DNA from 2 places in the Streptosporangium sp. NPDC006013 genome. Region 1 is predicted to be linked to the other one. Evidence: riboswitches for the same ligand, from Rfam matches in the RefSeq annotation. Region 1 holds a riboswitch; the other holds the start of a gene.
The links. A riboswitch is a leader RNA that binds a small molecule or an ion and turns the genes downstream of it on or off. The one in region 1 is predicted to bind glycine.
Positions count from the first base shown of each region.

Region 1 (14,355 bases):
AGAGCGCCTCCAGCAGCACCTGGGCGGCCTCCCCCGGCTCACCCTCCTCGATGAGCGCCTCCGCCAGCCGCTGAGCGGCCCGAGGGGCGATCTCCGGGTCGCCGGTGGCCAGCGCGTCACGCAGCGACCGTTCGGCCTCCGCCGCGTCCGTGGCGAGCCTGGCGAGGGCCATGTGCGCCGACGGGACGTAGGCGGGGTGGCCGGCGCCCAGCGCGGCCTGCCAGGCGGCGCGGGCCTGGTCGGCCATCCCCGCCCTTTCGAAGCTCCCCGCGAGCAGGCAGGCGGCCTGGGCGGCGAACTCCGGGTGCCCTGTCGCCAGTGCGGTGCGCGCGGCCGCGCGGGAGCCCGGCACGTCTCCGCGCTCCTGGAGCACCACGGCGAGGCCCACCGCCGCCTGTGCCCGATCGGGCTCGTCGGGGTCGGCGGCCAGCTCCGCGAAGATCACGGCGGCGCCGTCGAGGTCGCCGGACTCGGCCAGTCTTCGCGCGGTGTCCAAGGGACGGGTGTCCACCTCAGGCATGCAGGGTCCTTCCCGGATACGGAGACGCCCCGAGCCTAACGACTCGGGGCGCCGTCCGTCCTCCCGCATTCCCTACGGATACGTGGTTCTCGCGAGACGCGGGCCGCGGTGCGGATCAGTCTTCGTACGCCTCCAGGGGAGGGCAGGAGCACACCAGGTTGCGGTCGCCGTAGGCCTGGTCGATGCGGCGGACCGGCGACCAGTACTTGCCCTCGCGCAGCGAGGGCAGCGGGTAGGCCGCCTCGGTGCGGGTGTAGGGGTGCTCCCACTCGTCGGCGACGAGGCTGCCGGCCGTGTGCGGGGCGTTGCGCAGCGGGTTGTCGACCCTGTCGTAGGCGCCGGAGGCGACCTTCTCGATCTCACCGCGAATCGCGATCATCGCCTCGCAGAACCGGTCGAGCTCGGCCAGGTCCTCGCTCTCGGTCGGCTCGATCATCAGCGTGCCGGCCACCGGGAAGGACATGGTCGGCGCGTGGAACCCGTAGTCGACGAGGCGCTTGGCCACGTCGTCGACCGTCACCCCGGTCTCCTTGGTGATCTGGCGCAGATCGATGATGCACTCGTGGGCGACGAGGCCGCCGCGGCCGGTGTAGAGAACCGGGTAGTGGGGACCGAGCCTGCGGGCCAGATAGTTGGCCGACAGGATGGCCTGCTCGGTGGCCGCCTTCAGCCCGTCGGCACCCATCATCCGGATGTAGGCCCAGGAGATGGGCAGGATGCCCGCGGAGCCGTACGGGGCGGCCGAGACCGGGCCGACCGCCGAGCCGCCGCGCAGCGGGTGACCGGGCAGGTAGTCGGCCAGGTGGGCGCGGACCGCGACCGGGCCGACACCGGGGCCGCCGCCGCCGTGCGGGATGCAGAAGGTCTTGTGCAGGTTGAGGTGGGAGACGTCCGCCCCGAACTCGCCCGGCCTGGCCAGGCCGACGAGTGCGTTGAGGTTGGCGCCGTCGACGTAGACCTGCCCGCCGGCCTCGTGCACCAGCTCGCAGACATCGACGATCGTCTCCTCGTACACGCCGTGCGTGGACGGGTAGGTCACCATGATCGCGGCAAGCCGGTCGCGGTGCTTTTCGATCTTCGCGACGAGGTCGTCGAGGTCCACGTTGCCGTTGTCGTCGCAGGCGACCACGGCGACGCGCATGCCGGCCATCACCGCGCTGGCGGCGTTGGTACCGTGCGCGGACGAGGGGATCAGGCAGACGTCACGATCCGACTCGCCACGCGCCGTGTGGTAGGCGCGGATCGCCAGGAGGCCGGCGAACTCGCCCTGGGAGCCGGCGTTCGGCTGGATCGACACGGCGTCATAACCGGTGACCTCGGCCAGCCAGCGCTCCAGCTCCCCGATCAGCTCGGCGTAGCCCGCCGCCTGGTCCTCCGGCGCGTACGGGTGCAGCCCGGCGAACTCCGGCCAGGTGATCGGCTCCATCTCGGTGGTCGCGTTGAGCTTCATGGTGCAGGAGCCCAGCGGGATCATCGACCGGTCCAGCGCGACGTCCTTGTCCTGGAGCCTGCGCAGGTAGCGCAGCATGGCCGTCTCGGAGCGGTGGCTGTGGAAGACCGGGTGGGTGAGGTAGTCGCCGACCCGCGCCAGCGCGCCGGGCAGCGCGTCGTGCGCGGCGGCGTCCAGGTCGGCCAGCACGGTGCCGCTGACCTCGAAGGCGGCCAGGACCTGCTCCAGATGGAGAACCTCGGTCCTCTCGTCGCAGGTGACGCCCACGTGGTCGGCGTCGACCAGGCGCAGGTTGACGCCGTTCTCCCGGGCCGCGGCGACGACTCCGGCGGCACGCCCGGGCACGCGGGCGAGCACGGTGTCGAAGAAGGTGTCGTGGACCACCTCGACGCCGCCCTGGCGCAGCCCCTCGGCGAGCACGACGGCGTGCCGGTGGATGCGGCGGCCGATCCTGCGCAGGCCCTCGGGGCCGTGGTAGACGGCGTACATGCCGGCGATCACGGCGAGCAGCACCTGCGCGGTGCAGATGTTGCTGGTGGCCTTCTCCCGGCGGATGTGCTGCTCGCGGGTCTGGAGTGCGAGCCGGTAGGCGGGGCGTCCCTCGACATCCTGGGAGACGCCGACCAGGCGGCCGGGCAGCTGGCGCTGGAGGCCGTCACGGACCGCCATGTAGGCGGCGTGCGGACCGCCGAAGCCGAGGGGGACGCCGAAGCGCTGCGAGGAGCCGACCGCGATGTCGGCGCCGAGCTCGCCCGGCGCGGCCAGGAGGGTGAGGGCGAGCAGGTCGGCGGCGGCGACCACCTGGGCACCGCACGCGTGGGCGGCGTCGGCGATGGCGCGGAAGTCGCGAATCCTGCCGCTGGCGCCGGGGTACTGCACGAGCACGCCGAAGCAGTCGGGGAGCCCTCCGGTGAAGTCGCTCTCGACCAGCTCGATGCCGAGCGGCTCGGCACGGGTGCGCAACACCGCCTTGGTCTGCGGCAGCGCGTCGGCGTCGACCACGAACACCTTCGACGAGGTGCGGCCCGCGCGGCGGGCCAGGGTCATCGCCTCGGCCGCGGCGGTGGCCTCGTCCAGCAGGGAGGCCCCCGCGACGTCGAGGGCGGTCAGGTCGGAGACGACGGTCTGGAAGTTGATCAGGGCCTCCAGCCGGCCCTGGGAGATCTCCGGCTGGTAGGGCGTGTACGCGGTGTACCAGCCCGGGTTCTCCAGGAGGTTGCGGCGGATGACACCCGGGGTGATCGTGTCGTGGTAGCCCAGGCCGATCATCGAGGTGAGCACGGTGTTACGCCCGGCGAGGACCCGCAGCTCGGCGAGGGCCTCGGACTCCCCTGCCGCCGGGGGCAGACCCAGCCGGGCGAAGGAGCGGATCGCCTCGGGCACGGCCACCGCGACCAGGTCGGCGACGGAGGCGAATCCGACCGCCTCCAGCATGCGGGTCTGGGCGGCGTCGTCGGGCCCGATGTGACGGGTCGCGAACGGCGGAGGGGCGAGTTCGCTGAGCGATGACAGATCGGTCATGAGAAGCCTCTCGGGCGGGGTGGAGACCGGTGCTGGGCGCGGGCATATGCCGGTTCTCCCCCTCTGTCATCACGACTGTCATCACGACGTGGTCGCTACCTGAGAGCTTCACCTGCCCTTGCCGGGAGGCTTGCACCGTCGGTGAGACGCACCTGGCGGGCGCGTCTGCTTTCCAGAGTTGCCTCGTCCGTGCGGTACAGGGTGCCTGAGAGATTCCGGGGAGGTTGCTCCTTCGGCGCCCCGATCGCGGTCGGGGTCTCTCCCGCACAGGGTCAACGGCGAATCCGAGTTTACCCGGTTCGTCGTGCTCTGCGACGACGGGCCAACTCATCGGCCTGATGATCGCCTAAAGGGCCTCCGCCCGACTCCGCGCGTTCGCCGGGAAGATCCGCGAGAGAGCCCTCCACCTCCTGCCACACCCGTCCCAGCGCGATACCGAAGACTCCCTGGCCCCCCTGGAGCAGGTCGATGACCTCGTCCGGCGAGGTGCACTCGTAGACGCTCACCCCGTCGCTCATCAGAGTGATCTGGGCCAGGTCGTTGACGCCCCGCTCCCGCAGGTGCTGCACGGCGATGCGGATCTGCTGGAGGGAGACACCGGTGTCGAGAAGGCGCTTGACAACCTTGAGGACCAGAATGTCACGGAAGCCGTACAGCCTCTGGGAGCCGGAGCCGTGGGCGGCTCTCACGGTGGGCTCGACCAGGCCGGTGCGTGCCCAGTAGTCGAGTTGCCGGTAGGTGATTCCTGCCGCCGAACAGGCCGTCGGCCCCCTGTAGCCGATGTCGGCGGGCACTTTCACCGGTTGCCCGTCGAACAGCAGACCCTCTTCACCCGCGCGCTGACGTGCCGACTGGCGCCGTTCCGGGTCATCCTGGTCGGCGTTTCTACCCTCGCCGCTGCTGACCGCCACGCGGACCTCCGGCTTTCTCTCATCCCACGGCCTGATCTGGGGGTTTACGCACGACCGCAGGTTTCACTTGCACCGTAGGACTGGGGCCAAGTCCAGTCAACGACCCCACCCGGCGCGTCGTGAAGCGTAAATGCACCGAAATTCCTACCCCGCGCGGCCGAAGTCCTCGGGCGTGATCGTGTCAAGGAACTCCCTGAACTTCTCCACCTCGTCCTCCTGGTCGTCAGGGATGATCACCCCTGCCTCCCGTACCACATCCTCACTCGCGAAGATACGTGCACCGGTGCGAAGTGCCAAGGCGATCGAGTCGGAAGGGCGCGCGCTCACCTCGACCCCGTTGGAGAACACGAGATCCGCGAAGAAGATACCGTCGCGTAAGGCGACGATGTTGACAGTGTTCAACCTGACTCCGAGCCCTTCGAGCACGTCCCGGAACAGGTCATGGGTAAGTGGCCGGGGTGGTGGTTCCTCGGCCTGGGCCATGGCGATCGCCGTGGCTTCCGTCATGCCGATCCAGATAGGTAGGTAACGCTCCCCATGCGTCTCTTTCAGCAGGACGATCGGCTGGTTGGAGGGCATTTCAACTCGAACGCCCACGACCTCCATCTGCAACACGGGCTGCTCCGTCTTCGCTGGATTCCGACCGGTTTGTTCAACGTAACACTCGTGGGGGTACGAGTGCCTGGTCAGGCTCTCACCGGCCCAGTGCCCCACGGACTCCGGAACGCAGCAACGAGGCGTGCAATTCCAGCAGGAGACCGGAGATCTCCCTCGCCGTCTCGTCCGCCTGGTCGATCGCGCCGGGGCCGCGACGGCGCAGCAGCGGGGCGACGGCCTGTTCCACCAGCCCCGCCTCGCGTTCCGCGGCGGCCTTGACCGCCCGCAGGTGGCGGGCACGCAGGCCGAAGGCGGCCAGGGCGCCCACACTGCGGGCCACGACCAGTGCCTCGGCGTCGTAGTAGCGGGCCACGGCGGCCAGCAGACCGTAGTCCTCCAGCTCGGTGAGGGTCTCCTCGTCGAGCTCGGCGGCGGCGAGGAACTCCTCGCGGGTGAGGCGGACCTCGGGGGGCGCGTCGTCGGGGACGGCGCGCGGCCGGGCCGCCGGGCGCTCCTCGCGGTCGGCCGCCTCCAGATGATCCTTGATCACGCGCAGCGGCAGGTAGCGATCACGCTGCTCGCTGAGGATGTAGCGGAGCCGCTCGACGTCGGCGTAGGTGAACTTGCGATAGCCGGAGGGACTGCGCTCCGGCTCGATCAGCCCCTCGCCCTCCAGGAAGCGAATCTTGGAGATGCTGACGTCGGGGAACTCGCCCTGCAGGAGAGCGAGCACCTCCCCGATGCTCATGTGCGCACGAGCGGCCTGCGAGCTCATCATCCTCCAGCGGCGCCGCGGGTGAGGAAGACGAGGCGGAACTTACCGATCTGCACCTCGTCCCCGCCGTACAGCGGGACCTCCTCGATGCGCTCACGATTGACGTACGTGCCGTTCAGGCTACCGACGTCGCGGACCGTGAAGACACCGCCGCCGCGCCGGTAGAACTCCACGTGACGGCGCGAGACCGTGATGTCGTCGAGGAAGATGTCGCTCTCGGGGTGGCGGCCCACGGTGGTGAGGTCGCTGTCGAGCAGGAACCGACTGCCGGCGTTGGGGCCGCGCATCGCGACCAGCAACGCGGTGCCGGCGGGCAACTGCTCAACGGCCTGCCGCTCGGCGAGAAGCGTCTCACCGGTCTCCGCCTCGTAGGCCTCGATCCCGGAGAGGGAGATCGTCGATGTGCTGTCTCCGGGGGTGTCGGACCTGGTAAGCGGCGACCCGCATCGTGAACAGAAACGGGCATCCTCAGGATTGGCATGACCGCACTGCGTGCAGTAGACGCTCGGCATCGATCGGCTCGGCCTCCTACCGCGAAGACGCGGCAACGGTGCTCAGTGATGCGCGCCTCGCTTCTTCGCTTCTCAAGTGTTTTCTCAGACTGCGAATGCCGCAACATACAGTGATGAGGCGCGAAGGTCAAGGTTGACGCTGAACCGCGGGTACGGTCGGTGACAAAGTTACAGGGGACGCTGCCCCTGGTCCATGGCGCCGCGCGGTATTTGTCGCGCGGGCCGCCTCAACCGCCGGCGGCCTCCTCCACCACCCGCGCCCAGCGCTCGATCAGGGTCTGGGCGGAGTCGACGTCGAACCCCTCGGCCCACAGGTGGGTCACCGCCTCGGTCGGGTCGGGCAGCACCAGGGTCCAGCTGCCGTCCTCCGCGACGACCCGCACCCCGTCGGTGGTGTCGATGCGGTGGTGCTCGGCGGCCTCGATGACCGAGCGCATCACCGCCCCCTTGGCCGCCCACGGAGTCGGCACGGTACGGCGCAGCAGCTTGGCCTCGGGTATCCTGGCGTCGATCTGGCTGAGCGAGAGCCGGGTCCTGGCGACCAGTCCGAGCAGGCGCAGGAACACCGCCAGGCCGTCCACCGTGGGGCCGAACTCGGGCACGATGAAACCACCGCGCCCGTCGGCCGCGAAGATCATCTCCGGACCCCTGGCGGCGGCGGTGAGCGCGTCGATCGCGGTGGACGTCCACTCGGCCTGGACCCCGTGGAACCTGCAGACCTGCTCGGCCACCCGGGTGGTGGTGACCGGCAGTGCCACCCTGCCGCCGCGGCGCTCGGCCGCGACCAGGTCGAGCACCACCAGCAGGGCGCGCTCCTCGCTGATCAGCTGGCCCATCTCGTCCACCAGCGCGACCCGCTCCCCCACCGGGTCGAAACGCACGCCGAAGGCCGCCCTGGAGGAGCTGACGAGCTCCGACAGGCGCTGCAGGTCGCGGCGGCGCTCGGCGAGGGTCTCGGTGGGCGAGGCGTCGTCCAGCCGGTTGTTGACGGTCAGCACGTCCACCCCGACCCGGCCGAGCAGGCTGGGCAGCACCAGCGAGGAGGTGCCTCCCGCGCAGTCGACCACGACCTTCATGTCGGCGTCGCGGACCCCGTTGATGTCGACCAGGCGTAGCAGCTCGTGCGTGTAGTCCTCCACCGCCCTGGCGGGGAAGCTCAGCTCGGCGATCTCGCCGGGGAAGGCGCGGCGGAACTCCTGCCGGGAGAAGACCCGGTCCAGCTTGCGCTGGGCCGGCGGCGACAGGTCCGCGCCGTGCTCGTCCATGAAGACGATGTCGACGCTCTGCGGGTCGCCGGGGGTGGTGCGCAGCGCGATGCCGCCTACCGCGTTCTCCCTGGCGGTGTGGAAGCGTGCCACGGGGAGCGGGGACGCCTCCAGGTCGAGCACGTTGATCGCGCTGGCGTTGAGGGCGCTGATCACGGCCCGCTTCAGCGCCCGCGCCGCGCGGGAGGAGTCGCGGGAGGTGATGACCGAGGCGCCCTTCTTCAGGGTGGTGGCGTAGGCGCTGGCGAGCCGCACGCACAGCTCGGGTGTGATCTCCACGTTGACCAGCCCCGAGACCCCACGGGGGCCGAACAGGTTGCGCTGGGCGCGCGGCTCCCAGATGACGCTGTTGTTGATCACCGCCCCGGCCTCGATGGTCTTGAACGGGTAGATCTTGACGCCGGAGGAGATGTACGCCTCGGCCTCGATGATGCACTCGTCGCCGATGACGGCGCCCTCCTCGACCCTGGCCGCGGTCATCAGGTCGGTGTTCTTGCCGATCACGCAGCCGCGCAGGTGGGCGCTGGGCCCGATGTAGACGTTGTCGTGGACGACCGCGCGGTGCAGGAAGGCCCCCTCCCTGACCACCGCGTTGCTGCCCAGCACGGTGTACTCGCGCAGCTCGGCCCCCGCCTCGACCTTGGCGTAGTCGCCGACGTAGAGCGGGCCCTTGAGGACGGCGTCGGTGTCGACCGAGGCTCCCTCGGCCACCCAGACGCCCGGCGAGACCTCGAAGGCGTCGATGTCGACCTTGACCCGGCCCGACAGGACGTCGGCCTGGGCCTTGAGGTAGCTCTCGTGGGTGCCGACGTCCTCCCAGTAGCCGTCGGCCACGTAGCCGTACAGCGGGGCTCCGCGCTCCAGCAGCCGGGGGAACACGTCTCCCGACCAGTCGACGGACTCCCCCGCCGCGATCTCGTCGAGGACCTCGGGCTCCATCACGTAGATGCCGGTGTTGACGGTGTCGGAGAAGACCTGGCCCCAGGTGGGCTTCTCCAGGAAGCGCTCCACCCGCCCCTGGTCGTCGACGATGACGATGCCGAACTCCAGCGGGTTGGGAACGCGCTTGAGCCCGATCGTGACCATCGCGCCGTTCTCGCGGTGGAAGCGGATCATGTCCGTCAGGTCGATGTCCGTCAGCGCGTCGCCGGAGATGACCAGGAAGCGGTCGTCGCGCAGCCGGTCCGCGGCGTTCTTGACGCTGCCCGCGGTGCCGAGCGGCGTGTCCTCGGTGGCGTAGTACAGGCTCATGCCGAGCTCGTCGCCGTCGCCGAAGTAGTTGCGGACCAGGGCCGCCAGGAACTGCACGGTGACCACCGTCTCGGTGAAACCGTGCCGTTTCAGGAGGCGCAGCACGTGCTCCATGATCGGCCGATTGATCACGGGCAGGAGAGGCTTGGGCTGGTTCGCGGTCATCGGCCGGAGCCGTGTACCCTCCCCGCCCGCCATGACGACGGCCTTCACAGATCACCTCTTAAGGCGTTTGGCCTCGCTTGTCAGCTGACGCACCTGTACCCAATACAGCACTCCGGACCACCAGTACAGACCTGTGCCCCAGATCGCCAGGGACCAGCCGACGATCCGGGCGGGATCGGCGTACCAGGCGTCGTGGTGGGCGAGGAAGAGCAGGGGGAAGGCGTAGAGGAGGTTGGCTGTGGCGGCCTTGCCGAGGAAGTGCACGGGCAACGCCGGGCCGTAGCCGAGGCGGCGCAGGATGAGCGGGATGCCCAGCAGCATCACGTCGCGCAGCGGGATGGCCAGTGCCAGCCACCAGGGGATGATCTCGCGCATGGCGAGGCCGAACAGGGTGGCCAGGATGTAGAGCCGGTCGGCCAGCGGGTCGAGCAGGCGGCCGAGCCGGCTGGTCTGGTTCCAGGCGCGGGCGATCTTACCGTCGAGCCAGTCGGAGAACCCCGCCAGCATCAGCAGCGCGACGGCCCAGCCGTCGGCCTTCGGGCCCAGCACCAGCCAGAGGAAGACCGGCACCCCCAGAAGCCTGGCCAGGCTCAACGCGTTGGGAACCGTCCAGATTCGATCTTCGGCTCCCGATGCTTCCGGATTCACCGGTCTGTCTCCCTCCCCGTGCCTGATGCCGACCCTACCCGTGCGGGGCTCACACGGACCGTACGGCCGTCCGGCGGGGGCACGGGCGCCGGGGCGTCAGGCGCGGGACCAGGGGGCGCCCAGGGGCGCGACAGGGCCCGGGGAGGCGGCCGGAGGGAGGCGGGAGGAGTGCGGGGAACCACGCCGCCGCGGCCGTGCGGCGGCGTGGTTCCGATCGGCGGCGTCACCCGATCCGGGCGGCGCCGTCCGGATCAGGAGCGGCGCACGGCGGCGCCGGGGGACCAGGCCCAGACGAGCACGGCGACGGTCATCCCGAACAGGGCCAGCCCGCTGGGGACGTGGGTGCCGAGCGCCTCCCAGCTGAAGTGCTGTGCCATACCGACCAGGAAGAGGCCGACGCTGGCCAGCGCCGGCCAGCCGGCACCTCGCCCGGGACGCCAGACCATGGCGGCCACGACGATCTGCAGCAGCGCGATCAGATGCACCACCATCCCGGCCAGTACGTGGGTCTCGGCCAGCGCCTCCCCGCCGCGCACCGCCTGGCCGGCGAACGAGGCGGCGGCGATGAGGCCGGCCGCCTGGGCGACGACCAGGATGCGCAGGCCGTACAGCAGGCCCGCGGGGACCAGGCGATCCTCCGTCGGTTTCCGCGGGGAGATGACCTCCTGCATGTGATGTGTCCTTACCTTGGATGACTGGTTCGGAACACATCGTGGCCGCGGGGCATCCACCCGGTCGTCACCCTGGGGGCTGACCTCGCCGTCCACCTCTTGGCGGATTCTCCGTCCGGTGCGCGTTCACCCCTCGAGGGCACCGCCTCCCGCGCGGCCGAAAATCGTATCGGATGACGCGCGCGACGCCCCGGCGCACCCCTTACGCTTCACAGCATGACCAATGACACCACGCTCTTTCTTGGGCAGTGGATTCGCTCGCCGGGCACCGTCGGAGCGGTGGCGCCGAGCTCGCGGCGGCTTGCCGAGGCGGTGGCCTCGCCGGTCCCCCACCGGGGAGATCCGGTGATCGTCGAACTCGGCCCGGGCACCGGTGTGTTCACCGCGGAGATCCAGCGCAGGCTGGGAGGCCGGGGGCACCACATGGCCGTCGAGATCAACCCCAGGCTGGCCGATTTCCTCGCCGCCAGGAACCCCGGGGTGGACGTCGTGACCGATGACGCGGCACGGCTGCCTCAGTTGCTGCGGGAGCGTGGTCTCGCCAGGGCCGACGTGATCGTGAGCGGGCTCCCCTGGGCCGCGTTCTCCGACGAGACACAGGGCCGCCTGCTGGACGCGGTCACCGCGATCATGGGTCCGCACACGGCCTTCACCACCTTCGCCTACAGCTTCGCCAAGCACCTTCCTCCCGCGCGGCGTTTCAGGAAGCGCCTGATCGACACCTTCGAGGAGGTCGTCGCGGGCCGCACGGTGTGGGGCAACGTACCGCCTGCCTTCGTCTACCACACGCGCAGGCCGCGCCTGGACGCCGTCCAGCAGAACTGATCCCCGCGTCCCGGTGGCCCTGGAGGCTTACCGAACTTCGTTCTACGATTGCACGCGCAACTAGAATGGAGTTGGTCACCGTGGACTTCACACTTCCGGAGAGCGCCCTCGCCGTCCAACGCGGCGTCGGCGACATCTGCGCGCGCTACGACCTGGACTACTGGCAGCGGTGCGAGAGCGAGAAACGCTGGCCGGAGGAGGTCTGGCAGGATCTGGCCAAGGGCGGCTGGCTCGGCCTGGCCGTGCCCGAGGAGTACGGAGGCGGCGGTCAGGGCCTGCTGGAGCTGGCCGTGGCCACCGAGACCCTGTCGGCCTCCGGCTCGGCCGGCGGTTCGGCGTTCACCTACGTGCTCACCCCCGGGTTCGGCGCCATGACCCTGGCCAGGCACGGCAGCCCCTGGCAGCGCGACGAACTGCTGCCCAGGCTGGCCACCGGCGAGCTGGAGACCTGTTTCGCGCTGACCGAGCCCGACGCCGGGTCCAACGCCCTGGGCATCTCCACCTCCGCCCGTCGCGACGGGGCGGAGTTCGTCGTCAACGGCCAGAAGATCTGGATCACCGGCGTGCAGCGCGCCACCTGGATGCTCCTGGTCACCCGGACCATCCCGGCCGCCGAGGCCAAGCCCCGCACCAACGGCCTGACCGTCCTGCTGGTGAACGTCCCCGAGGCCGTCGCGGCCGGCCGGCTCTCCTTCCAGCCGATCCCGAAGATGGGCGCCAACACCACCCCGTCCAACATGGTCTTCATAGACGACCTGCGGGTCCCGGAGAGGAACGTGGTCGGTGAGGTCGACCAGGGCGCGCTGGTGCTGTGGGACATCCTCAACCCCGAGCGCGTCCTGCTGGCCGCCTCCGCGCTCGGCGGCGCCGAGGTGGCGCTGCGGGTGGCCGTGCAGTACGCCAAGGAGCGCGAGGTGTTCGGCCGTCCGATCGGCGCCAACCAGGCCATCGCCTTCCCCCTCGCCCAGGTCAAGGCCAAGATCGAGCTGGCCAGGCTGATGCTGTACAAGGCCGCCTGGCTGTTCGACAGGCAGTTGCCCTGCGGCACCGAGGCCAACATCGCCAAGCTGACCGCCTCCCAGGCGGCCTGGGAGGCGGCCGACCACGCGTTCCAGACGCATGGCGGCATGGCCTACTCGCTGGAGTACCCGGTGGCCCGCCTGCTGGCCGACGCCCGCATCGGCAAGGTCGCCCCCGTAACGGAGGAGCTCCTGCTCAACTACCTGGCCACCCAGGTGCTCGGACTTCCCAGGAGCTTCTGACCTGATCGCCGGGTGCGCCCCGCCCGGCCGGAGCCGGGCGCACCCCCTATTTGAAAGCCTCCGCGAGACGGGCCGCGGCGTACTCGCGCGCCTCGGTCGCCTGGTCGAAGAAGCCCGGCAGGCCGAAGAAGCCGTGGATCGCCCCCTCGTACCTCCTGACCTCGACCGGCACCCCGGCCGCGGCCAGCTGGGCGGCGTATTCCTCGCCCTCGTCACAGAGCGGGTCGCACTCGGCGGTGATCACCGTCGCCGGGGCCAGACCGGCCTTGTCGGCCAGCCGGACGGGAGCCAGCCGGGGGTCGACCGGATCACCGCCGTACTGCGCGACGAACCAGGCCATCTCGTCGGCGCCGAGCCCGAAGCCGCCGGCGTAGGCGCGGTAACTCCCGGTGTCCATGGCCACGTCGGCTATCGGGTAGACGAGCAGCTGGTGGGCCAGCCCGAGCCCGGCGTCCCTGGCCTGCCAGGCGGCCACGGCGGCCAGGTTGCCCCCGGCGCTGTCGCCGCAGACCGCGATGCGCTCGGGGTCGACCCCGTAGACGCCGGGGCGGCCGAAGACGTCCTGGACGACGCTCCAGGCGTCGTCGGCCGCCGCGGGGAAGGGGTGGTCGGGGGCGAGCCGGTAGTCGACCGAGATCACGACCGCCCCGTTGCGCACCGCGAGGTCACGGCCGAGGGCGTCGTTGCGGTCGACGCTGCCGAAGACCCAGCCTCCACCGTGAAAGTAGACGATCCCCGGGAGGGGACGGTCGTCCTCCTCCGGCCGGTAGACGCGGACCGGCACGCCCGCGACGACGTCATCCCTGACCAGCGGGAGCGGGATGATCGGACCACGTTGCTCGGCGAAGGCGTCGAGGGCCCGCATCGCGACGATCGCCTCGGGGGTGAGTGTGGAGAGCGGGACACCGAGGTCCGTCTGGAAAGTCTTCAGGTAGGCCTCGGCCTGCGGGTGCAACGGCATGATCGGCACTTTACCCGCCGGGTCCGGCCGGCCACGGGAGGCGTCGAGGTGTCAGTGTCGCCCCGCCGGAGGCGCCCGGCCGCCAGGGCGGAGAGGGCACACCTCCGGCGACCCGAAACTCCGGAATGACGGAAAATCTCTCGAACGGCGGGCCCACCACTCAGAACGAACGTGATTCTTATTCGCTTACTTTCCTCGCATCATATTGCTCGGTCACACAAAATAACGCTCTAATTACGGATAGTTAGCCTTCCCCCCGTATTGTCGAGAAACGGTTGTGACGCCTACCTGGTGATGGAAGACTTAAATTTCGAGTGATCAGGTGAGCCGGGGCTACCGGTCGCTCGTCACCCGGAGCCGTCAGGGAGGTGGATCTGCGTGATCGGACTTTGAGCCGATCAATTAGGGTGGGTTCGTTAAATGTCTTTGAATCCGCGTCTCGTCAAGGAAAGCTTCGCCGTCGTCGAACCTGTCGCGGACAAGGCCGCGGCATACTTCTACGGACGTCTGTTCGCCGAAAGCCCGCACCTGCGGACGATGTTCCCTCCGGCGATGGACGTACAGCGCGACCGCCTGTTCGGCGCGCTGACCAGAATCGTCTGGAGCCTGGACAGTCCCGACAGCCTGGCCTCGTTCCTGGGTCAACTCGGCCGCGACCACCGGAAGTACGGGGTGCTCGCCGAGCACTACACCGCGATCGGCAACGCGCTCCTGGCCACGGTCAGGCGCTTCGCCGCCGAGATCTGGACCCCCGAGATAGAGGCGGCATGGACCGCCGCCTACACCGCCGCCGCCAATCTCATGATCGAATCGGCCGAGTCCGACGCGGGGGTGTCCCCCGCCTGGTGGCTGGCCGAGGTGATCGACCACGAACTCCGCACCCCGGACATCGCGGTGATCACCTTACGGCTCGACCAGGACCTGCCCTACCTGCCCGGTCAGTACGTCAGCGTGCAGACCGCACGCTGGCCACGCGTCTGGCGCACGTTCTCCATCGCGAACGCACCCCGGGACGACAACA
Region 1 is NZ_JBEXUE010000075.1:11,425-25,779, reverse strand. Features, by position in the region: gene ABZ260_RS14525 (hypothetical protein) at 1-520, opposite strand, end outside; gene gcvP (aminomethyl-transferring glycine dehydrogenase) at 636-3,491, opposite strand; glycine riboswitch at 3,674-3,766, opposite strand; gene ABZ260_RS14515 (MerR family transcriptional regulator) at 3,782-4,402, opposite strand; gene ABZ260_RS14510 (bifunctional nuclease family protein) at 4,547-5,017, opposite strand; gene ABZ260_RS14505 (MerR family transcriptional regulator) at 5,097-5,774, opposite strand; gene ABZ260_RS14500 (FHA domain-containing protein) at 5,774-6,286, opposite strand; gene ABZ260_RS14495 (mannose-1-phosphate guanyltransferase) at 6,514-9,015, opposite strand; gene ABZ260_RS14490 (CDP-alcohol phosphatidyltransferase family protein) at 9,019-9,615, opposite strand; gene ABZ260_RS14485 (hypothetical protein) at 9,867-10,286, opposite strand; gene ABZ260_RS14480 (SAM-dependent methyltransferase) at 10,503-11,111, shown strand; gene ABZ260_RS14475 (acyl-CoA dehydrogenase family protein) at 11,192-12,373, shown strand; gene ABZ260_RS14470 (alpha/beta hydrolase) at 12,420-13,334, opposite strand; gene ABZ260_RS14465 (globin domain-containing protein) at 13,755-14,355, shown strand, end outside.

Region 2 (14,355 bases), on a different contig from region 1:
GCACGCCCTCGGTGGGCGTCACCCGATCATCGCCGACGATCCTGCCGTCCCGCATCCGGACCACCCGGTCACAGGCCGCCGCCACCTCGGGATTGTGCGTGGCGACCAGCATGGTCATGCCGTACTCCTCCCGGACCGACAGCAGCAGGTCGACGATCTCCTGGCCGGTGACGCTGTCGAGGTTGCCGGTGGGCTCGTCCGCCAGGAGCAGGGGCGGGTGGGCGATCAGCGCCCGGGCGATCGCCACCCGCTGCAACTGCCCGCCGGAGAGCTCGCCGGGCAGCGCCCGCTCCCGGTCGGCCAGCCCGACCGCGGCGAGCAGCTCCCTGGCGCGGGCCCGGCGGTCGAAGCCCACCCTGCGCGGCAGCACGGGGGCGAGCACGTTGTCCAGCAGGCTCAGCGCCGGGAGCAGGTGGAAGCGCTGGAAGACGAAGCCCACCGCGCGCCGGTGCCGGTCGAGACCCCGGCGCCCGAGATCGTCGACGCGCTTCCCTCCGACGTGGATCTCGCCCCCGTCGGGGAGATCCATCGCACCGACGAGATGGAGGAGCGTGGACTTGCCCGCTCCCGAGGGCCCGGTGAACGCGACCGCCTGACCGGCCTCGACCTCCAGGCCGACCTCGTCGAGTGCCCTGGTGGAGCCATGGACGCGGCTGACGCCTCGCAGGCTGACTTCAACGCTCATGGCCGATACATTGTCACAATGTACGAGGGTCCGTGAAGCTCCTATCTTGTGACAATGTAGGAATCATGCCACTTAGCCATGCCGTGCTCACCCTGCTGGCCGACGGGCCCAGCCACGGCTACGAACTCAAGGCCCGGTTCGAGGCGGCGGTCGGCCCCCAGTGGGGCGGCCTCAACATCGGGCACCTGTACCAGATCCTGGACCGGCTGGTCAGGGACGGCCACGTGACCCGCAGCCACGTGACCCAGAGCGACCGCCCGGACAAGACGCTGTACCGGCTGACCGAGAGCGGCGCCGGTGAGCTGCGGGATTGGGCGGGCGCTCCCTGGGTCCGCTCGTCGGGGTTCCGGGACGAACTGTTCCTCAAGCTGCTCGCGGCCACCCGGCTGGGCACGGACGCACTCGGCTCGTTCGTGTCCGCTCAGCGCCAGGCCTACCTCTCGGACCTGGCGGCGCTGACACGCCTGCGCCGCGAACAGGACGACCCTCTGGTGTCCCTGCTCATCGACGCGGCCATCGCGCACACCAGAGCCGACCTGCAGATCGTCGACGGCGCCGAGGAGCGCCTGGCGGCGATGGCCACCGCCGGCGCGGACGTGCACGCCGTAAGGCCCGAGGGCGATGGTCTCCGGGCACTGGGCGAGGGGGCCTGATCCCGGCCGGCAGGCGCGAGGGGATTTCGCTCGGCCGGTGCGGGCGGTTAGGCTGGCCTGCGACACCGATGAACCCCGCGCGGGAGAGTGTCCTGACATCCAGGCCAGGACCCCTGAAGGAGCAAGCCCTCCCCGCGAACCTCTCAAGGCAAAGGACCGTGCGGGTAGGTGCCTCTGGAAAGCAGGTCCCACGACCTCGCCGAAGGTGAAAGTCCGGCAAAACCCGGATGAAACTCTCAGGCACCAATGACAGAGGGGGAGGATGATCTCATCTGTCCCTTGTCTGAGGTGCGAACATGTCCCGACCTACGCCGCTGCGCGGCGTGCACGAGTCCCTCGGCGCGACGCTGACCGACTTCGCGGGCTGGCTGATGCCGCTCCGCTACGGCAGCGAGTCCGCCGAGCACAACGCGGTCCGCCAGGCGGCCGGCCTGTTCGACCTCTCCCACATGGGTGAGATCTTCGTGACCGGCCCGCAGGCCGCCGAGGCCCTCGACTACGCGCTGGTCGGCCACCTCTCCGCGCTGGCGCCCGGCCGCGCCCGCTACACGATGATCGTCGACGCCGGGGGCGGTGTGCTGGACGACCTGATCGTCTACCGGCTGGCCCCCGAAGAGTTCATGGTCGTCGCCAACGCCTCCAACTACCCCCGGGTGGCCGCCGAGCTGACCGAGCGCGCCAAGGACTTCGACGCCGCGGTGCGGGACCGCTCCGAGGAGTACGCGCTGGTCGCCGTCCAGGGGCCGCGCTCGGTGGAGATCCTGAGCACTCTCACCGACGCCGACCTGGACGGGCTCGGGTACTACGCGGGCCTGCCCGCCGTGGTGGCCGGACACGAGGTCCTCGTCGCCCGCACCGGATACACCGGCGAGGACGGCTTCGAGCTGTTCGTCGCGGCCTCGGCGGCGGAACCCCTCTGGACCGCCCTCACCGAGGCGGGCGCGCCGCACGGGCTGGTCCCCGCCGGCCTGTCCGCGCGCGACACCCTCCGCCTGGAGGCGGGCATGCCGCTCTACGGCAACGAACTCTCCGCGGACCTCACTCCGTTCGACGCCGGGCTCGGCCGTGTGGTGAGGTTTGACAAGCCGGGCGACTTCGTCGGCCGGGCCGCCCTCGAACCGCTCAGGGACGTCCCACCGGCCCGTCGTCTGGTCGGCCTGGTCGCGAGCGGCCGCAGGGTGCCCCGGCACGGGTATCCGGTGGTGGTCGCCGATGACGGCACGGTCGCCGGGGAGGTCACCAGCGGGGCGCCCTCCCAGACACTGGGCAGGCCCATCGCCATGGCCTACGTGGACAGCGGCCTGTCGTCGGGGCTGGCCGTCGACATCCGGGGCAGCCGCGAGCCGGTCGAGGTCGTCGAACTGCCTTTCTACAGGAGGAAAAAATGAGCAGCATTCCCGAGGACCTGCGCTACACCAAGGAACACGAGTGGATCGGCGGCGTCGACGACGGCCTGACCCTCACCGTGGGCATCACCGCCTACGCCGCCGAGGCGCTGGGCGACGTGGTCTACGTGCAGGTACCCGAGGTCGGCGCGTCGATCGCCACCGGTGACGCCGTCGGCGAGGTCGAGTCGACCAAGTCGGTGAGTGACATCTTCGCGCCGGTCACCGGCGAGGTCATGGAGGTCAACCAGGCGGTCGTGGACGACCCCTCGCTGGTCAACAGCGACTCCTACGGCGACGGCTGGCTGTTCCGGGTACGTCTTGAGGGCTCCGCCGACGACCTGCTGTCGCCGGAGGAGTACACCGCGCTCACCTCGGGTGAGTCATAAGTTCGACGCCTCGCGTCACGGTCACGCGCGTCCCCGGGCGCGCGTGACCGTCCACGCTGGAAGGATTCAGATGACGATCAGTGTCTTCGATCTCTTCAAGATCGGAATCGGCCCGTCCAGCTCGCACACCGGCGGCCCGATGGCCGCCGCCCACAGGTTCGCCCGGGGCCTGCACCGGGACGGGCTGCTGGAGAAGACCGCGCGGGTGAGCGCCATCCTGTACGGCTCGCTCGGGCTGACCGGCAAGGGCCACGGCAGCGACAAGGCGGTGCTGCTCGGCCTGTCGGGCGAGAAACCCGAGCTGGTCGACGTCGACACGGTCGACGAGCGACTGGCCGCCATGCGCGCCTCGGGCACCGTCCGCCTGTACGGCTCCCACGAGATCCCCTTCGTCATCGGCGAGGACCTCGTCTTCGAACGCAAGATCTCGCTCCCCCACCACCCCAACGGCATGCGCTTCACCGCCCTGTCGGAGTCCGGCGAGACGCTGCGCGAGAAGGTCTACTACTCGGTGGGCGGCGGCTTCGTCGTCGACGAGAACGCCACCGGCGCCGACCGGATCAAACCCGACGACACGGTCCTGCCGTACCCCTTCACCACGGCCGCGGAGCTGCTCGCCCAGTGCGCGGAGACCGGGCTGTCGATCTCCGGGCTGATGCTGGAGAACGAACGGGCGTTCGGCCGCACCGAGGCCGAGATCCGCGCCCAGTTGCTCGTCCTGTGGCAGGTCATGAGCGAGTGCGTGCGACGGGGCATCGGCAAGGAGGGCGTGCTGCCCGGCGGCCTGAAGGTCCGCCGCCGCGCCCACCAGCTCCACCGGCAGCTGCGGAGCGAGCCGGGAGAGAAGGACTCGCTGCAGACGATGGACTGGGTCTCGCTGTTCGCCCTCGCGGTCAACGAGGAGAACGCCGCCGGCGGCCGGATCGTCACCGCGCCCACCAACGGCGCCGCGGGCATCATCCCCGCCGTGCTCACCTACTACGACCGCTTCGTCCGCGAATCCGATGACGAGGGGGTGATCCGCTTCCTGCTGACCGCGGGGGCGATCGGCGTGCTGTTCAAGGAGAACGCCTCCATCTCCGGGGCCGAGGTGGGCTGCCAGGGTGAGGTCGGCTCCGCCTGCTCGATGGCCGCCGCCGGGCTCACCGAGGTGATGGGCGGCACCCCCGAGCAGGTCGAGAACGCCGCCGAGATCGGCATCGAGCACAACCTGGGGCTGACCTGCGACCCGATCGGCGGCCTGGTGCAGATCCCGTGCATCGAGCGCAACGCCGTCGCCTCGATCAAGGCCATCGCCGCGGCCAGGATCGCGCTGCGCGGCGACGGCCGCCACTTCGTCTCGCTGGACAAGGCCATCAAGACGATGCGCGACACCGGCCGCGACATGCTCGACAAGTACAAGGAGACCAGCCGCGGCGGGCTCGCGGTGAACGTCATCGAGTGCTGAACGCCTCCCCGGATACGCGCTTCAGATGAGGAACGCCGCATAGAACTCGATCACCACCAAATTTCGCATCACATATGGGCCCCTCCCATCCCGCGCCTATGCTGGGTGGCCATGTCCGCGGGACTCGGGAGGTCGTGGTGGTAACGGGAACGCACCCGGCGGACCGTGCCTCGCGGGTGCTCCGTTTCTTCGGGGCACACTGGCTCTTCATCACCGCCCTGCTGGCCGGCGGCTGCCTGCGCGCCCTGGCCGTGCTCGGCTACCGGCCCGCCCTGTGGTTCTGGGCCGACTCCTTCGTCTACCTGAACGCCGGGCTCGACCCTCGCCCCCTGGAGTCCCGTCCTGCGGGCTACTCGCTGTTCCTGTGGATCCTCAAGCCGCTGGCCAGCGTCCAGGCCGTGGTCGTCGTCCAGCACCTGCTCGGGCTGGCCGTGGCGCTCTGCGTCTACCTGCTGCTGCGCAGGCTGGGCCGCCTGCCGGGATGGGGCGCGACGCTCGCCGCGCTGCCGGTGCTGCTGGACGCCCACCAGGTCCAGCTCGAACACCTCGTCATGGCGGACCTGCTCTTCCAGTTCCTGGCGGTGCTGGCGGTCACCCTGCTGCTGTGGCGGCAACGCCCGGCCGCCTGGGTCGCGGCGCTGGCCGGCCTGCTGCTGGCCGCCGCGACGGTCACCCGGACCATCGGGCTGCCGCTGATCGCCGTGGCGCTGGTCTGCCTGGTGATCCGCCGGGCCGGGTGGCGGGCGGTCGTCTCCGCGACCCTGACCGCCGCCATCGGCCTGGGCTCGTACGCCGCCTGGTTCGAATCCGAGCACGGCAGCTACGCGCTGACCCGGGGCAGCACCTTCCTGTGGGCACGGACGATGACCTTCGCCGACTGCGCCAGGATCCAGCCGACCGGCCCCGAGACGGCCCTGTGCCCCGTCGAACCGGTGGGACAGCGCGCGGCGCCGCCGGTCTACATCTGGGACGGCGCCTCACCGCTGAACAAGGTCAAGGGCAGCTGGGCCGAGCGCGACGCGCTCGCCGGCGCCTTCGCCACCCAGGCCATCAAGGCCCAGCCGCTGGACTTCCTGCGGGCGGGCCTCGACGACGCGGTCCACATCTTCGACTGGACCCGGCGCGTCTACCCGACCCCCGGACCGCAGAGCGCCTACATATTCCCCGACACGCTGCGCCCCTTCCCCACCGGGGCCGCCTCGCAGGGGAAGACCGCCGAGCAACTGACCGTGGCCTACCAGGGCGCCTCGGGAGCGCCGACGATGGCCGAGCCGTACGCGGGCTGGTTGCGCGGCTACCAGGAGTACGGCTTCGTGCGCGGCCCGTTCCTCGCGGTGATCTGCCTGATCGGCCTGGTCGGCGTGCTGATGCGGCTGCGGCGGCTCGGCGGCGCGGTGCTGCTGCCCTGGGCCGCGGGGACCATGCTGCTGATCCTGCCGCCCTTCATCGCGGCCTTCGACCACCGCTACGTGGTGCCCGCGCTCCCGCTGCTCTGCCTGGCCGCCGGGCTGGCCTTCGGCGTCCGGCACCAGGAGAGTGCCTCCGAGGAACCGGCGGAGCAGGAACCGGACTTCGAACCGGACTCCGAACCGGACTACGGCAGGGCCGTCGAGCGGCCGGTGTACGCGAGCCCCGTCGCGGAGCCGGCGTACGACAGGTCAGCGGCGGCGGACGTGCAGACGAACCATCGCGCCGAGTTCTACCTCCCCGAGAGCCCGTCTGACCTTCCCCACCGCGTCCTTGTTCAGCCGCGCCACGAGCCTGCCGACATCGGTCCCCGGCGCGCAGCCCACACTGATTCGCAACCGCTCGTGCCTTACGTACCTGACCCGAATCCGGACGAGCCCTTCGACTTCTTTAAGGGCAACAGCGAGCATGGCGGTCCCCGTTCCGGTCCGCCCGCCCCACCGTCCCCAGCCCAGGGCGTGTAGCAGCCACCGCACCGCCAGCAGCGCGAGCACCACCAGCAGCAGCGCGACCAGCCAGCCCAGCCACGGATGCGCGGCCAGCCACCCGGGGAACCCCCCGCGCACGAGCCTGGCCCCGGGCGGCTGACCGGGCAGGTCGCCACGTCCCCGCAGGAAGGCGTAGAGACCGGTGCAGACCAGCACCGCGCCGGTGACGGCCAGGCCGATCCGGTTGCCGAGATACGGTCTCATCTGACCCTCCGCCTGCGCAGCCGCACCACGACGTCGCCCGCGCACATCGCGCCCAGGCCCGCCATCCGGTCGCCCACCGCCGCGCCCACCCCGCGCAGCACCGGCCCGGTCCGCTCGGCCTCGGTGAACACGGTGACCTCGACGATCCGCGACGCGAGCCGGACCCGTGCCCCGCTCACCTCCTCCACCGACGCCGCCGCCTCCCCCAGCGTGCGGCAGAGCCCGGACCTGGTGATCCCGATCACCATGTGCGGATCTCCCGACTCCAGCGGCACCAGCCTGGGTCGTCCCGGCAGGGCCGCGAGCCCGAGCATCAGCAGGCCCGCCGCCATGGCGAGCACCGCCATGGCGAACACGACGGGGTCCGACCAGCTCCACGAGCCGGCCCCGTTGACGAGCCGCCGGTAGGGCATTCGCGCGACGGGCGACTCCATCAGCAGGCCCACGGTCACCGAGGCCGAGACCGACAGCACGACGGACGCCACCAGCGCCGCCGGCACGCCCGCCGGGGTCCTCCCCGGCCGAAGCAGCCGCACCGACCTGCGGCGGACCTCCTGAAACTGCTCGGCCGCCCTGCCTCCCGCGCTCCCGGTGCTCCCCGAGCCCGCCAGGACGTCCTGGAGAGTAGTCGTCATTCGGTCAGGTGTACGCGTTCCGGCGGGGTCGAGGCCGGGATCAACCGCCCTCTTGCGCGATCTTGGGACCCTCCTGGCGGGAGCATTGAGCACCCCTCCAGCAACATGAACACTACTCATATTCTTTCGAGCCGGGTTATCCTGCGAACATGGACGACCTCCAGCGCTACAACCGGGCCACCGCACACCTGGATCCCCCCTTCGCCGTCCTCGACCTGCCCGCCCTGCGCGCCAACGCCGAGGGAATGCTCCACCGGGCTCACGGCAAGCCGATCAGGGTCGCGAGCAAGTCCATCAGGTCCCGGGCCGTGCTCGAACGAATCCTCGCCATGGACGGCTTCACCGGGATCATGGCCTTCACCCTCCCCGAGGCCCTCTGGCTGGTCTCCACCGGGATGCGGAACGTGCTCGTCGCCTACCCCACGGTGGACCGCGCCGCGCTCACCGAGCTGGCCGCCGAACCACTCGCCGCACGGGAAATCACCATCATGGTGGACCGGATCGACCACCTCGACCTCGTCGACTCCGCCGTCGCCGGCGTCCACGACCGCCAGGAGATCCGGCTCTGCCTCGACATCGACGCGGGCTACCTCGCCTTCGGCGGCCGGTTCCGGGCGGGCGTCCGCCGCTCCCCCATCCGCGAGAGCGACCAGGCCGCCGACCTGGCCACCCAGATCGCCAAACGCCCCGGATTCCGCCTCGTGGGCGTGATGGCGTACGAGGCGCAGATCGCCGGGGTCGGCGACGACCCCCCCGGCAAGCCCGCCCTCACCCGGGCCATCCGCCTGATGCAGACCCGCTCCCAGCGCGAGCTGATCACCCGCAGGGGCCGGATCGTCCAGGCCGTCCGCCAGATCACCGACCTGGAGTTCGTCAACGGCGGCGGCACCGGCAGCATCGAGAAGACCGCCAGGGAAAGAGCCATCACCGAGATCGCCGCCGGATCCGGCTTCTTCCACCCCCGCCTGTTCGACTTCTACCGGGGCTTCGGCGGCCACCCCGCCGCCCTCTTCGCCCTGCCCGTCGTACGCCGCCCCGCACCCGGCGTCGTCACGGTCCTCGGCGGTGGCTACCCGGCCTCCGGCGCCCCCGGCGCCGACCGCCTGCCCCAGCCCTACCTGCCGTGCGGGCTGCGATACGACCCCAACGAGGGAGCCGGCGAGGTCCAGACCCCCCTGGTCGGACAGGCCGCCGAGGACCTGCGCACCGGCGACCGGGTCTGGTTCAGGCACGCCAAGGCCGGCGAGCTCTGCGAGCGCTTCGCCGGCCTGCACCTGATCGACGGGGACAGGGTCGTGGACGAGGTCCCCACCTACCGGGGCGAGGGCCGCACCTTCCTCTGACCCGCCACCCGTACACGCGGAGCGGACACCTCGCCCACCGGCGGGTGCCCGCTCGTGTCTCATCCCCCACCCTCCGGCCCCGGAAGCCCGCGCTGCCCCGCGCCCGGAGAGGCCCCCGTACGGGGCTCAGCGGAAACCTCTAGAAGCCCAGATCGAGCTCGTACCACCTGCTGCACTTGTAGGTGGACCAACCCCGGTAGCTGATCTGGCAGGTCTTCACCCGCACCTCGCTGACATCGTGCGCCGTGACGCGGAAGTACTTGGTGTCGTCATAGCCGCACTGCTTCACTCGCTTGATGACATTCCAGTCCTCGTCATCGGACGAGGCGGCCTGCACCTCGAAGTAGGCACACCGCCCGCCCCGGGCCAGCGAACGCCGGTCACCGTCGTACAGCCCGCCCCGCAGCACGAACGTGTTCTCGTCCTCGTCGTCGCCCTCGACCGAGTATTCGGCCTCGACCGTGGCCAGCCCGTTCCTGGACTCCTGGTCGAAGCTGTCGTCGAAGTCACGCGCGGCCGACGCCGGCGCCGACGCCGCGAAGGCGGCCGGAGCCACCGTCAGCATGAGACCGGTGGTCGCCGCCACCGCGACCGCAGCGCGAATGATGCTTTTCACGGATTTACCCTCCCTTTTCCTTGCTCGCAATATTCCGCGAGCAAGGAAAAGGGCACATGAGTAAACCCCTACTCAATTCGGGGCCGCCGATCACCGGCGACGGCGCCGCCACAACATGATCACCGCACTGACCGCCAGCACCGCACCCACACCGATCAGGATCGGCGCCAGCTCAGGCCGATCGTCCGCCCACAGGTCCTCAGGCTCGCCCTCGGCCCTGACCGGCCTCGGCCCCGCCACACCGCCCACCAGATCACCCACCTGGGCGACAAAATGCTCGGCATTCGCCCTGACCTTCGCCACGCCACGCTCCGCGACCCGCTTGGGGTTCACCCGGTCCGCGATGGCGTCCACCGTCTGGGCCAACTCCGCGCGCGTGCGCTCGATCTGCCGCTCCAACTCCGCGGGATCGGTGTCCGCCATGGCTCTCCTCCCCTACTCCTTGACATCGATCAGTCTGTCAGGTCCGGCCTACCCACGGCACTTCGGACAGGCCGGTAAGTTGACCTGGGAACCATTCCTCGGAGGGACATCATGAAACTCGAGCCGGGCGACGCCGCCCCGGACTTCACGCTTCCGGCCGCCGACGGCACCACCGTGTCGCTTGAGCAGTACCGCGGCAGGCGCGTCATCCTCTACTTCTACCCCGCCGCGATGACCCCGGGCTGCACCAAACAGGCCTGCGACTTCCGCGACAGCCTGGCCTCGCTCGGCTCGGCCGGCCTCGCCGTGCTCGGCGTCTCGAAGGACACCCCCGCCAAGCTCGCCAAGTTCGTCGAGCGCGACGCCCTGACCTTTCCGCTCCTGTCCGACCCCGCGCTGGAGGTCCACAAGGCCTACGACGCCTACGGGGAGAAGATGATGTACGGCAAGACGACGGTCGGGGTCATCCGCTCCACCTTTGTCATCGACGCCGACGGCAAGATCGAGAAAGCTCTCTACAACGTGAAGGCGACCGGCCACGTGGCCCGGCTCCGCCGCGAACTCGGCGTCGATTAAATCCCTTTTTTAGCCATTTATCATGACGTGGGCACGCGTCGAGAATTGTCACACCCGTTACCTAGACTTGACGCGTGCCCGTCAAATACAAATACACCCCCGAAATGCTGGCGGAGGCCGCGGCCGACTCCCTCAGCATCGCCGACGTCCTCCGCCGCCTCGGCATCACCATCGCGGGCGGCAATTACACCCACATCAGCCGCCAGCTGAAGCGCTTCGGAATCGACACGTCACACTTTCGCAGGGTCTCCCCCAACAGAGGGAAGCCCTCACCACGACGCAGTCGCCCGGAACAGGTTCTCGCCATACGGTCGGAGGGCAGCCCGCGCTCGAACCCCGGGCAGCTCAGGCGCAGCTTGATCGAGATCGGGATGCCATACCGCTGCGCGGGCTGTAGGATCGAGGGCGCCTGGCAAGGTCAGGCATTGATACTGCACGTTGACCACATCAATGGCAACTGGCTGGACAACAGAAAAGAAAACCTGCGCTTTCTCTGCCCCAATTGCCATTCACAGACAGAGAATTTCGCAGGCAAGAATAGGGGTCGTAGCCCAACGGCAGAGGCAACGGTTTTAGGTACCGTCCAGAGCGGGTTCAAATCCCGTCGACCCCACAAAACAATTCAAAGCCAACCGGTCGACATGAAGTCGATAGACACCAGCATAACAATATCGGCCCAGGATTCATTCTTCATAGAATATTGCCGGACCGAAAGACGCTTCGCGTCGAGATCTGCGGTCATACGCAGATCCATTCAATTACTGCGCGAATCCGTCCTCGCGGAAGACCGTGCCGCCGCGTCCGGTGTGGCGGGTGAGGCCGGGGATGCAAGTTCGGGTGGCTTCGGTGAGTCACCCGCGTGAGCTCCGGTCGACCGCTCGTGGAACCGGCGTCGCCCGGAACGGCGCGATGTCCACCGCTGGACGGGAAAACCCTGTGGACCCGCGCGGGTAAGCGGGTGATTCGGGTGAGATCACCGAAGCATCCGAGCGGGCGCGGAGCGGTATCCGGTGTGGCGGTTCTATCCGGTGTGGCGGGGGAACGGGGAAAAACGTCAGGTCGCGCGGCGTGATCTAAATGCCGCGCGACCCAGCGTCGTTGTGACTGATCATCACAAACTGTCTCCCTTTACTCACCCCGGAGGGTGCTCCCATAAACCATGGTGCCGCAGGGGCCGTAAAGGCTCTGTAAGTCGTGCCGGATGTGCGACCTGGGTCGTACATCGGGCTCCCCCTTCAGGGGGAAGGGCGGTGATCTGCGTATACGTATCGTGGTGGTGTGTTCGGCAGATTACGCGCCTGGAGCAGGCGCCATCCCGGGATTACGGACGCGCTGTGGCTGAGCCCGTTCCTGCTGGTCTCGGTGCTCAATATCTGGGCCGTCGGGACGGGTGACCTGGTGGCGTTGGGGGCGACGAGGCTTGGGGCGTGGGGGTTCGCGGGGCTGGGGTTGTTGCTGTTCGTGCCGCTGCTCTGGTTGCGGCAGCGTCCCGTCACGGTCTTCGTGATCATCTCGCTGACCTGTTTCCTGCAGTGGCTTCTCGGTGTGCAGCCCTTGTTCTTCAATGTCTCGGTGCTCGTCGCCATGTACGGTGTGGCATCGCGGCGCCCGCTGCGCTGGGCGGTCGGCGCGGGTCTGGTGGTGGAGCTGGGGCTGGCTCTGGCGTTCGCGCGGTTGGCGCCGGAACTCGAGGTGAGTCCCTTCGCCACGGCCTCGGCGTTCGCGGTGGCGATCTGGATCGCGGGGATCTACGCGAACACCCGTCGCCGCTATCTGGAGGGGTTGGAGGAGCGGGCCGAGCGGGCGGAGCGGGAGCGTGATCAGCAGGCCCGGTTGGCGGCGGCGGCGGAGCGGGCTCGGATCGCCCGTGAGCTGCACGATGTGGTCGCGCACAATGTGAGCGTGATGATCGTTCAGGCGGACGGGGCGGGTTATGCGATCGAGCATGATCCGGAGCAGGCGCGTCAGGCGATGCGGGCGGTCTCGGCGACGGGGCGCGGGGCGCTGGCGGAGATGCGGCGGATGGTGGGTGTGTTGCGGGCCGATGGTGTGCAGGAGGAGTACGCTCCGCAGCCGAGCCTGTCGCAGTTGGACGATCTGGTGGCGCGGGTGCGTGCGTCCGGGCTGCCGGTGGAGTTTCGGGTGCTCGGGGTGCCGCGGAAGCTTCCTGAGGGGGAGCAGTTGACCGTCTATCGGATCGTGCAGGAGGCGCTCACCAATACTCTCAAGCACGGCGGTCCGGAGAGCAGGGCCGTGGTGGAGATGGAGTACGGCGTGCGGGAGTTGCTGTTGCGGGTGACCGACGACGGTCGTGGTGCCGCGGCGGCGCAGCATGAGGGCGGGCACGGCCTGGTCGGCATGCGGGAGCGGGTCGCACTGTTCGGTGGGAGTGTGGAGGCGAGGCCCGGTCCCGGTGGCGGTTTCCGGGTGGTGGCGCGGCTGCCGATCGGTGAGGCCGGGACGGGTCGGGCGGCTTGAGAGTGGGTGTCCGGGGCGGGTGTGGTGGCGATCGGGTGCGTTCGGTGGAGAACGGTCGGGCGTGTCCCGTGGAGAGCAGGACGGGTGTGGGGCGGTGAGTGACCGGGTGATTCGGGTGATGCTGGTCGACGATCAGGAGTTGCTGCGTACCGGGTTCCGGATGGTGCTCGGTGCCCATCCCGGTATCGAGGTCGTCGCGGAGGCGGGCAATGGGGCCGCCGCGGTGGAGGCGGTGCGGGCGGTCGAGGTCGACGTGGTGCTGATGGATGTGCGGATGCCGGTCATGGACGGGGTGGAGGCGACGCGGTTGATCTGTTCGGTGGCCGGGGGGCCTCGGGTGCTGATCCTGACCACGTTCGATCTGGACGAGTACGCGTTCGCGGCGTTGAAAGCGGGTGCGTCGGGGTTCCTGTTGAAGGATGTGCCGCCCGCCGATCTGGTGAGTGCGATCCATTCGGTGCACAGCGGGGACGCGGTGGTGGCGCCGAGCACGACGCGGCGGTTGCTGGAGCGGTTCACGGTGCATCTTCCCTCGGCGGGGGTGGCCGAGCCGGCCGCGCTGCCGGGGTTGACGGCGCGGGAGCGTGAGGTGCTGGTGCTGGTGGCGAGGGGGTTGTCGAACATGGAGATCGCCGGTCGGCTGGAGTTGGCGGAGGCGACCGTCAAGACGCATCTGGGCCGGGTGCTGGCCAAGCTGGGCCTGCGGGATCGGGCACAGGTCGTTGTGTATGCCTATGAATCCGGGCTCGTAACTCCACATTCGGCCGATTAGCATCGTCGTATGACGGATCTCCAGGGTCGGCTCCGCGCGTCACACGCCGACCGTGACGCGGTCATCGAGCAGTTACGCGTGGCCGCGGGAGACGGGCGGCTCACGCTGGAGGAGCTGGAGGAGCGGATCGAGCAGGCGCAGTCCGCCAGGACGTACGACGACCTGAGTGCGCTGACCTCGGATCTGCCGGGAAACTCGTCGCCTGCCGTACCGGGTGGCAGCGGGGTTCTGGAGCTTCGGACGAAGCACGGATTGGCGCAGCGGACGGGTCACTGGGTGGTGCCCGCGCACATCGTGGCGAGTTGCGCTTCGGGCAGGGTGAAGATCGACTTCACCGGGGCGGTGTGCTCGCACCGTGAGGTGCTGCTGGAGGCGACCTGCGGGATGGGGGAGATCCGGGTGATCGTGCCGCGCGGGTGGACCGTGTGGGTCGACACGCTGACGACGAACATGGGCACGATCAGCAACAAGGCCACCGATCCGAGCCTTCCGGACGCGCCGACGCTGCGCGTCACCGGTACGGTCGGCCTGGGCAGATTCAAGATCAGATACCCGCGGAAGTGACCTCCGGCGTGGGCGGGCCCCGATGGCAGTGAGGCTCGGGCACGCGTGAGGCCCCGGTCATCTCGGCCGAATGGCCGAGGTCGTACTACGACGGAGGTGGCGCATGTCCCCCTCTGGACGCCCTCCGCCGCACCGCAGGTCAGGCCTAAAGCCTGATGGATCCCACTTTCCCCATCAATAGCGTTTGGTGCGTCATAACGCCATACGTTGTTGAGGAGAACTGCCGTGAC
Region 2 is NZ_JBEXUE010000153.1:3,288-17,642, reverse strand. Features, by position in the region: gene ABZ260_RS23200 (ABC transporter ATP-binding protein) at 1-685, opposite strand, end outside; gene ABZ260_RS23195 (PadR family transcriptional regulator) at 751-1,338, shown strand; glycine riboswitch at 1,409-1,507, shown strand; glycine riboswitch at 1,510-1,594, shown strand; gene gcvT (glycine cleavage system aminomethyltransferase GcvT) at 1,635-2,726, shown strand; gene gcvH (glycine cleavage system protein GcvH) at 2,723-3,112, shown strand; gene ABZ260_RS23180 (L-serine ammonia-lyase) at 3,183-4,559, shown strand; gene ABZ260_RS23175 (hypothetical protein) at 4,697-6,490, shown strand; gene ABZ260_RS23170 (DUF6286 domain-containing protein) at 6,715-7,353, opposite strand; gene ABZ260_RS23165 (amino acid deaminase/aldolase) at 7,503-8,696, shown strand; gene ABZ260_RS23160 (hypothetical protein) at 8,836-9,312, opposite strand; gene ABZ260_RS23155 (DUF3618 domain-containing protein) at 9,403-9,735, opposite strand; gene bcp (thioredoxin-dependent thiol peroxidase) at 9,847-10,311, shown strand; partial or broken gene ABZ260_RS23145 (HNH endonuclease) at 10,416-10,823, shown strand; tRNA gene ABZ260_RS23140 (tRNA-Leu) at 10,852-10,924, shown strand; gene ABZ260_RS23135 (sensor histidine kinase) at 11,590-12,789, shown strand; gene ABZ260_RS23130 (response regulator transcription factor) at 12,896-13,561, shown strand; gene ABZ260_RS23125 (DUF1707 domain-containing protein) at 13,571-14,125, shown strand; gene ABZ260_RS23120 (ABC transporter ATP-binding protein) at 14,351-14,355, shown strand, end outside.
Region 2: it holds a riboswitch for glycine, as region 1 does, so the genes downstream of both, gcvT (glycine cleavage system aminomethyltransferase GcvT) here and gcvP (aminomethyl-transferring glycine dehydrogenase) in region 1, are expected to answer to the same signal.